3 regions of the Cutibacterium avidum 44067 genome follow, and region 2 is predicted to be linked to each of the others. Evidence: riboswitches for the same ligand, from Rfam matches in the RefSeq annotation. Region 2 holds a riboswitch; each other region holds the start of a gene.
The links. Region 2 has a riboswitch for cobalamin ahead of PALO_RS00495 (ribonucleoside-diphosphate reductase subunit alpha). Riboswitches for the same ligand answer to the same signal wherever they lie in the genome.
Positions count from the first base shown of each region.

Region 1: it holds a riboswitch for cobalamin, as region 2 does, so the genes downstream of both, mutA (methylmalonyl-CoA mutase small subunit) here and PALO_RS00495 (ribonucleoside-diphosphate reductase subunit alpha) in region 2, are expected to answer to the same signal.
Region 3: it holds a riboswitch for cobalamin, as region 2 does, so the genes downstream of both, cobO (cob(I)yrinic acid a,c-diamide adenosyltransferase) here and PALO_RS00495 (ribonucleoside-diphosphate reductase subunit alpha) in region 2, are expected to answer to the same signal.

Region 1 covers NC_021064.1:1,699,052-1,701,310, reverse strand. The annotation lists gene PALO_RS07770 (alpha/beta fold hydrolase) at 1-629, shown strand, start outside; cobalamin riboswitch at 700-951, shown strand; gene mutA (methylmalonyl-CoA mutase small subunit) at 1,032-2,259, shown strand, end outside.
Region 2 covers NC_021064.1:105,963-108,221, forward strand. The annotation lists gene PALO_RS00495 (ribonucleoside-diphosphate reductase subunit alpha) at 1-953, opposite strand, end outside; cobalamin riboswitch at 1,066-1,257, opposite strand; gene PALO_RS00500 (NADH:flavin oxidoreductase/NADH oxidase) at 1,428-2,259, opposite strand, start outside.
Region 3 covers NC_021064.1:1,847,674-1,849,932, reverse strand. The annotation lists gene cbiT (precorrin-6Y C5,15-methyltransferase (decarboxylating) subunit CbiT) at 1-565, opposite strand, end outside; cobalamin riboswitch at 589-725, shown strand; gene cobO (cob(I)yrinic acid a,c-diamide adenosyltransferase) at 766-1,380, shown strand; gene cobBC (bifunctional hydrogenobyrinic acid a,c-diamide synthase/histidinol phosphate aminotransferase CobBC) at 1,380-2,259, shown strand, end outside.

The DNA.
Region 1 (2,259 bases), 930 kb from region 2:
TCGGACACTCGATGGGGTCGTTCCTTGCCCGTGTCCTGGCCGTTCGTCGGGGACGCGAGATGGCCGGCCTGGTCATCATCGGCACCGGCTCCTCCCTGGGGCCGTTGAGCACTGTCGCCACCGGGCTGGCCCAGGCCCAGGTGCTCATGGTGGGGGAGGACTCCCGCAGCCCGCTGCTCAACACGCTGTCCTTTGGGTCCTTCAACCGAGCCTTCCTGCCGGCCCGCACCGACTATGACTGGTTGTCCCGAGACGCTCACGTCGTGGACGCCTACAACGACGACCCGCTGTGCGGTTTCGTCTGCACCGCAGCCTTCTACCGCGAACTCGTCCGACTCATCGAACTCGCCAACTCCACCGAGATCTTCCGAGCGACTCCACCGGCACTGCCCATTTTGCTGATGTCGGGCGCCAAGGACCCGGTGGGGGACTCCGGCAGGGGAGTGCGCCAGGTCGCGCGTCAGTTGCGCGACTCGGGCTCGCGTGAGGTGGACCTCGTTCTCTACCCCGGGGCGCGCCACGAGATCCTCAATGAGGTGAACCGTCGACATGTCCACGCCCACCTGCGCGACTGGATTGATGCCGTCGCTGCCCGGCCCCGGACCTTGCAGGTTCGGAAAGCACGGTGAAAGGCCGCTCACGTTCGTTTCGCACAATCGTGCACATGCACCCCCGCTGCGTGAAGGCGATTGTGCGCAGCCTAGTATCGTAGGTGCTGGTGCCGAGGAATCCCATCCGGGGTTTCAAGGCGGTAAGAGGGAATCCGGTGAAACTCCGGAACTGCCCCGCAGCGGTGAGTGGGAACGACATCACCATCGTCGCCCATCTGGTTCTCGGACCGGGTGGACGTCGATCAAGCACTGGGCTTCGGTCTGGGAAGCGGTGACGTAGGACTCGTCGGCAGACGAGGTGCCCATGAGTCCGAATACCTGCCAGAGCGTGTGGTGCACTCCGCGTGTGCCACAGCGTCCGAGGTCTCGAGGGCCGGCCGAGGTCGTCCAACCATCCACAGCGGAGCAGGAGTCTGACGAATGACTGATCCTGACAACCTCGCATCCAAGCCCGTCGAGGACAGGATGCCCGAGGAGTTGAGCCTGGCCGGGGACTTCCCGAAGGTCACCCACGAACAGTGGGAGGACGCGGTCCTCAAAGTCTTGAACCGGGGTCGCCCCGAGGGCAAGGAACTCAACATCGAGCAGGGAATGAAGCGCCTCGAGCCGACCACGGTCGACGGCATCCAGATCGAGCCGATGTACCGGCGTCAGGATGCCTCCGAGAAGCTCGGCGCTCCGGGCGTACCGCCCTTTACCCGCGGCACGACGATCCGTGACGGCAGCATGGACGCGTGGGACGTCCGAGCCCTTCACGAGGATCCCGACGTCGAGTTCACCAAGAAGGCCGTCATCGCTGACCTCGAGCGTGGCGTGACGTCCCTGTGGCTGCGGGTCGGTGCCGACGCCATCAACCCCGAGGACATTGCCGGCGATCTCAAGGACGTGCTGCTGGACCTGGCCAAGGTCGAGGTCTCCAGCCGCGACGACCAGGAGGCTGCCGCCGAGGCCCTCCTCAAGGTCTACGCCGATTCCAAGATCGAGCCCGACAAACTGTCGTTCAACCTCGGTCTGGACCCGATCGGTTTCGCCGCCCTCAACGGTGGCACCCCGGATCTGTCCGGCATGGGCGAGTGGGTCAGGAAGATCGAGAAGTACAAGAACTCCCGCGCCTTCGTCGTTGACGCCACGATCTACCACAACGCTGGTGCCGGCGACGTGCACGAGCTCGCCTGGGCCATCGCCACCGGCGTCGAGTACATCCGCGCTCTCATGGAGCAGGGACTGACCGCCGAGCAGGCGTTCGACGCCATCAACTTCCGGGTGTCCGCCACCCACGACCAGTTCCTGACCATCTGCCGTCTACGCGCCCTGCGCACCCTGTGGAACCGCGTCGGTGAGGTCTTCGAGGTGCCGGCCGCCAAGCGTGGTGCCCGCCAGGAGGCCGTCACCAGCTGGCGTGAGCTGACCCGTGACGATCCCTACGTCAACATCCTGCGAGGCACCATCTCGACCTTCGGTGCTGCTGTCGGTGGTGCCGAGGCCGTCACGACCCTGCCCTTCGACGCCGCCATCGGCCTGCCGAAGAGCGACTTCTCGCGTCGTATCGCCCGCAACACCGGCATCATCCTCGCCGAGGAGTCCAACATTGGTCGCGCTAATGACCCGGCTGGTGGCTCCTTCTACGTCGAGGCCCTGACCAAGAAGC
Region 2 (2,259 bases):
AAGCACAGAGCGCCGAGCTTCTTGCCTCCTCGGGAGACGGCTCGCAGCGTCGAGTCGATGGTGTGCATGAAGGGGATCGGACCGGTCGACGCAGTGTTGTCGGAGCGAATAGGTGACCCCTCGCAGCGCAGGTCAGACATCGACAGCCCGATGCCGCCGGTGCCCTTTGTGATCCACATGACGTCACGGATCGTCCGGGCGATGTGCTCCAAGTCGTCCTCGGTGCGCATGACGAAGCAGTTGGACAGCTGGCCAGCCGGGGTGCCCGCGTTGACAAGGGTGGATCCAGCCGCGAGATGACGCAGGTTGCTCATCGAGTCGTAGAGGGCGAGGGCAGAGGAGGTCGGATCGTCCTCGGTGAGGCTGAGCCCCATAGCCACGCGCATCCAGAAGTATTGCGGTACTTCCAACGCTCGCTGGTCGGGGGTACGCAGCAGATAACGGTTGACCATGGTGCGCACGCCGGTGAAGCCGATGAGGTCGTCACGGGCGGGATCAAGGGCCGTGGCGAGGGCGTCGAGGTCGAAGAGCCGCCCCAGTCGCTCGTCAAGGTGGCCGTCGGCGACGAGCTTGTCGATCGTGCGCGGGAAGTAGGCATGGTGGAGGTCTCGCACCCGCTCGGGGCTGGCGTCACCGAGACCGTCGTGGGTGTCGCCGAACACCTCCTTGTACAGCTTCTTGACGGCGATTCGGCTGGCAATGGTGTCGAAGGCAGGGTCGTCCTTGGCATTGCCCAGAGCCACCTGGATGACGGCCTCGTCCAAGGCGTCGGTGGTGATCCCGTCGAATAGGGTGATCTCCACCTCGGCCTGCAGCAGGGTTGCCCGGGCAACGGCGTCGTCGAGCCCACGGGCTGAGTCAATGATGGATGCGGCGACTTCGTTGCCGTCGTAAGGGGCCAGGGATCCGTCGCGCTTGCGGACGCGGATGGTCGAGATGGGGTCGGCGCTCATTGCAATTCCTCCGTGCGATGCCGTAGGCACGCGACCGGGCGGAATGCGGCGGGGACACTGGTCCCCATGAACGCTGCGACACTTCCCGCGAGATCGCGAACCGGGCCCCGCGGTTGCGGGACCACACCTGGCAGGTCTTCGGACTCACGAGCACTTGTTGCCTACTGGCCGTCGCTTCCCATGCCGAAGCACAGTGCGTGATGACGGCGGTCGTTCTCGTATACCGCTGCGGGGCAGCTCCGGATTCTCACCGGATTCCCTCTTGGCCCGTGCGAACACGGGAACCATGTGCAGTCGCCACTATATGAACGCTGATCAATAAGAGTCAATACAAGATGTAGGGGCATTGAGCGTTTTGGGCGTCTCATGGACGCACACCGTGACGACCCCCTGACGGCCGGCGGATTCGTGGCACCGAACACGCCGCCGTCACCGGGCTTCGTCGAGCGTCAGAAACGCTGAAACTCCACGTCCTCAGCGCCACGCTCCCCGGAATCTCGCCGGATGCCACGGCGCGTCCTCGTTGGGAACTCCCAACTCGTGGGCGGCGCGCAACGGCCAGTTGGTGTCCCGCAGAGCTGCCCGTCCGATCATGATGGCGTCGGCACTGCCCTTCTGGAGCAGCTCCTCGGCCAACTCTGCGGTCCAGATCATGCCGACGGTGGCGGTGGGAATGCCCGCCTCGGTGCGCACTCGAGCTGCCAAGTCAGCCTGGTAGGCCGGGGCGACGGGGATGGGCGCCGACGAGTTTCCTCCTGAGGAGGCGTCGAGGAGGTCAACTCCGACTTCCGCAAAACGACGCGACAGTTCGACGGAGTCCTCCACCTGCCAGCCGTCGTCCCGCCAGTCGGTGACCGACAGACGTGCCAACAAGGGCATGGTGTCAGGGATGGCGTCACGCACAGCCTTCGCAACTTCCAGTGGCAGGCGGACACGTCCGTCGAAGTCACCGCCCCAGCCGTCGGCGCGGGTGTTGGACAGCGGCGAGTAGAACTGATGCAGCAGGTAACCGTGGGCGCTGTGAATCTCGACGGCGTCGAACCCAGCTTCCACGGCACGTGCAGCAGCGGAGCGGAAGTTGTCAATGACCTTCGCGATGCCGTCCTCGTCGAGGGTGGTGACGGGCAGGCCGACGTATTGCTTGCCGTCCGCCGGCGCGGCGGTCGGTCCGACCGGAATCCAGCCGCCGTGCTCGGGAGGCACCACGCTGCCATGGAATCCCGGCCACCACTTCTCGGTGGAGGCCTTGCGTCCGGCATGGCCCAGTTGCACCGCGATCTTGCCGCCCAGGCTGTGAACGGCGTCG
Region 3 (2,259 bases), 780 kb from region 2:
CGGTGCGGGCCGGTCTCCAGCCCCGCAGTCGGCCGATGCTGTCGGCGGTCTCGACGCCGAACCTCATGAGGTCGCCGCCTAGGTCCCGGTGCAAGGATTCCACGAGCATCTCGGCCTCCATCGTCACCCCATGGACGACGAGCCGTCCCCCGATGGGCAGACGCGGTCGACACTGGGTGACGAGAGTTTCCGTCGCCCCGCCGCCGATGAAGATGGCATCCGGGTCGGGCAGTCCCTCCGGCAGCCCCTTGGTGAGGTCGGCGTCGATGACCTCGAACTGGCCGGGCAGAGTGAGTTCTGCGGCATTCGTGCGGGCATTGGCGGCCCGTTCTGCCTTGCGCTCCACCCCGATGGCTCGGCAGGTCGGATCAGTGCGACACCACTCGACACCGATCGACCCGGCGCCGGTGCCGAGGTCCCACAGCAGCTGGCCCGGCATGGGTCGCAACGCTGCCAGAGCGACGGCCCTCACCGGATGTTTGGTGATGAGGCCGTCATGAGCGAAGTGCGTCTCGTCGAGGCCAGGCGTGCGTCCGAGGAGGGTGGCGTCAGGATCATGGGTCATGAGGGAAGCTTAGGGCAGTGCCGGGTGAGGACAACCCGACCCGTGTGACACAATCGACTATGGCCCTCGGGGAGGAATCCGGTGTGAATCCGGAGCGGTCCCGCCACTGTGAGCGCCTCAGCGCGAGCCAGGTCGATCCTGCGGGTCAGGTTACGGAAGTCCCGTGACCCGACGGGCGCGGACCCGCAAGGAGGTCGTTCATGCCGCACGCGCGCAGTGGCGCCACACCAGACGACGGACTGTCCACCAGACAGCGACGGTTACGGCCAGTTCTTGCGGTGAACACCGGCGAGGGCAAGGGCAAGACGACAGCGGCGATGGGCACCGCCCTGCGCGCCTGGAACCAAGGGTGGAGGGTCGGCGTCTTCCAGTTCGTGAAGTCCGGACGTTGGCATGTCGGCGAGCAGGACGCCCTGCAAGCTCTCGGGAAACTCCACGAGGAGACCGGCGTCGGCGGGCCCGTCACATGGGAGGTCATGGGGACCGGATGGTCCTGGGCACGGTCCTTCGATGCCGCCGATGACCCCGAGGCCGCTGCCCGCGAGGGATGGCGACACGTGTCGGAGCTCCTGGCCAGCGAGGCGCTTGACTTCTACCTTCTTGACGAGTTCACCTACCCGCTGGACTGGGGATGGCTCGATGTCGACGAGGTCGTCGACACACTGGTCAACCGACCCGGCACCCAGCACGTCGTCATCACCGGCCGTCGGGCCCCGGCAGCCCTCGTCGAGGCCGCAGATCTCGTCACCGAGATGACCAAGATCAAGCACCCCTTCGACGCCGGTCAGCGTGGTCAGGCGGGGATCGAATGGTGATGCGCATTCCACGAATCCTCATCGCCGCCCCGGCGTCGGGAGGCGGCAAGACGACCGTAGCGACCGGTCTCATGGCAGCCCTGCGTGCCACTGGCCGGACGGTGGCGCCGTTCAAGGTTGGGCCGGATTACATCGATCCCGGTTACCACTCGATGGCCAGTGGTCGTCCGGGCCGCAACCTGGACTCCGTCATGTGTGGTGACGAGCTCATGGCCCCGCTGCTGGCCCATGGTTTCGTCACCCCCGATGCGGCGGACATTGCGGTCATCGAGGGAGTGATGGGCCTCTTCGACGGCCAGCTCGGGACCGGACGCGGGTCCAGCGCCGAGATCGCCACCTCGACCCAGACCCCGGTGGTCGTGGTCGTCGACACCGCTCATGCGTCCCTCACCCACGCCGCAGTGGTGGCAGGTCTGGCGACGTTTGATCCGAATGTCACGATCGCCGGTGTGATCCTCAACCGGGTCGCCTCTCCTCGTCATGGTGCCGAGGTCGTGCGCGGACTCGACCGACTCGGCATCCCGGTGCTGGGACGGATTCCGCGCACCGAGTCGATCTTCGTGCCCTCTCGCCACCTGGGTCTGGTCCCGGCGGGGGAGTGGGAGGACTCCGCCTCCAAGGTCGCCGGCCTGGGTGATCTCATCGCCGAACACGTCGATCTCGACGCCGTCATGGACCTGGCCGATTCCGCTCCCGACCTCGACGTCGAGCCTTGGGATCCGCGAGCTGCTCTGCAATCAGCTGGCTGGCAAGGCCATTCCTTCGACGAGCCGCCGGTGGTCGGAATCTTCGCGGGGCGAGCCTTCACCTTCCGTTACCCCGAGACCACCGAGATGTTGCGGGCGGCCGGGTTCCGGGTCGTTGACGTCGATCCCCTCA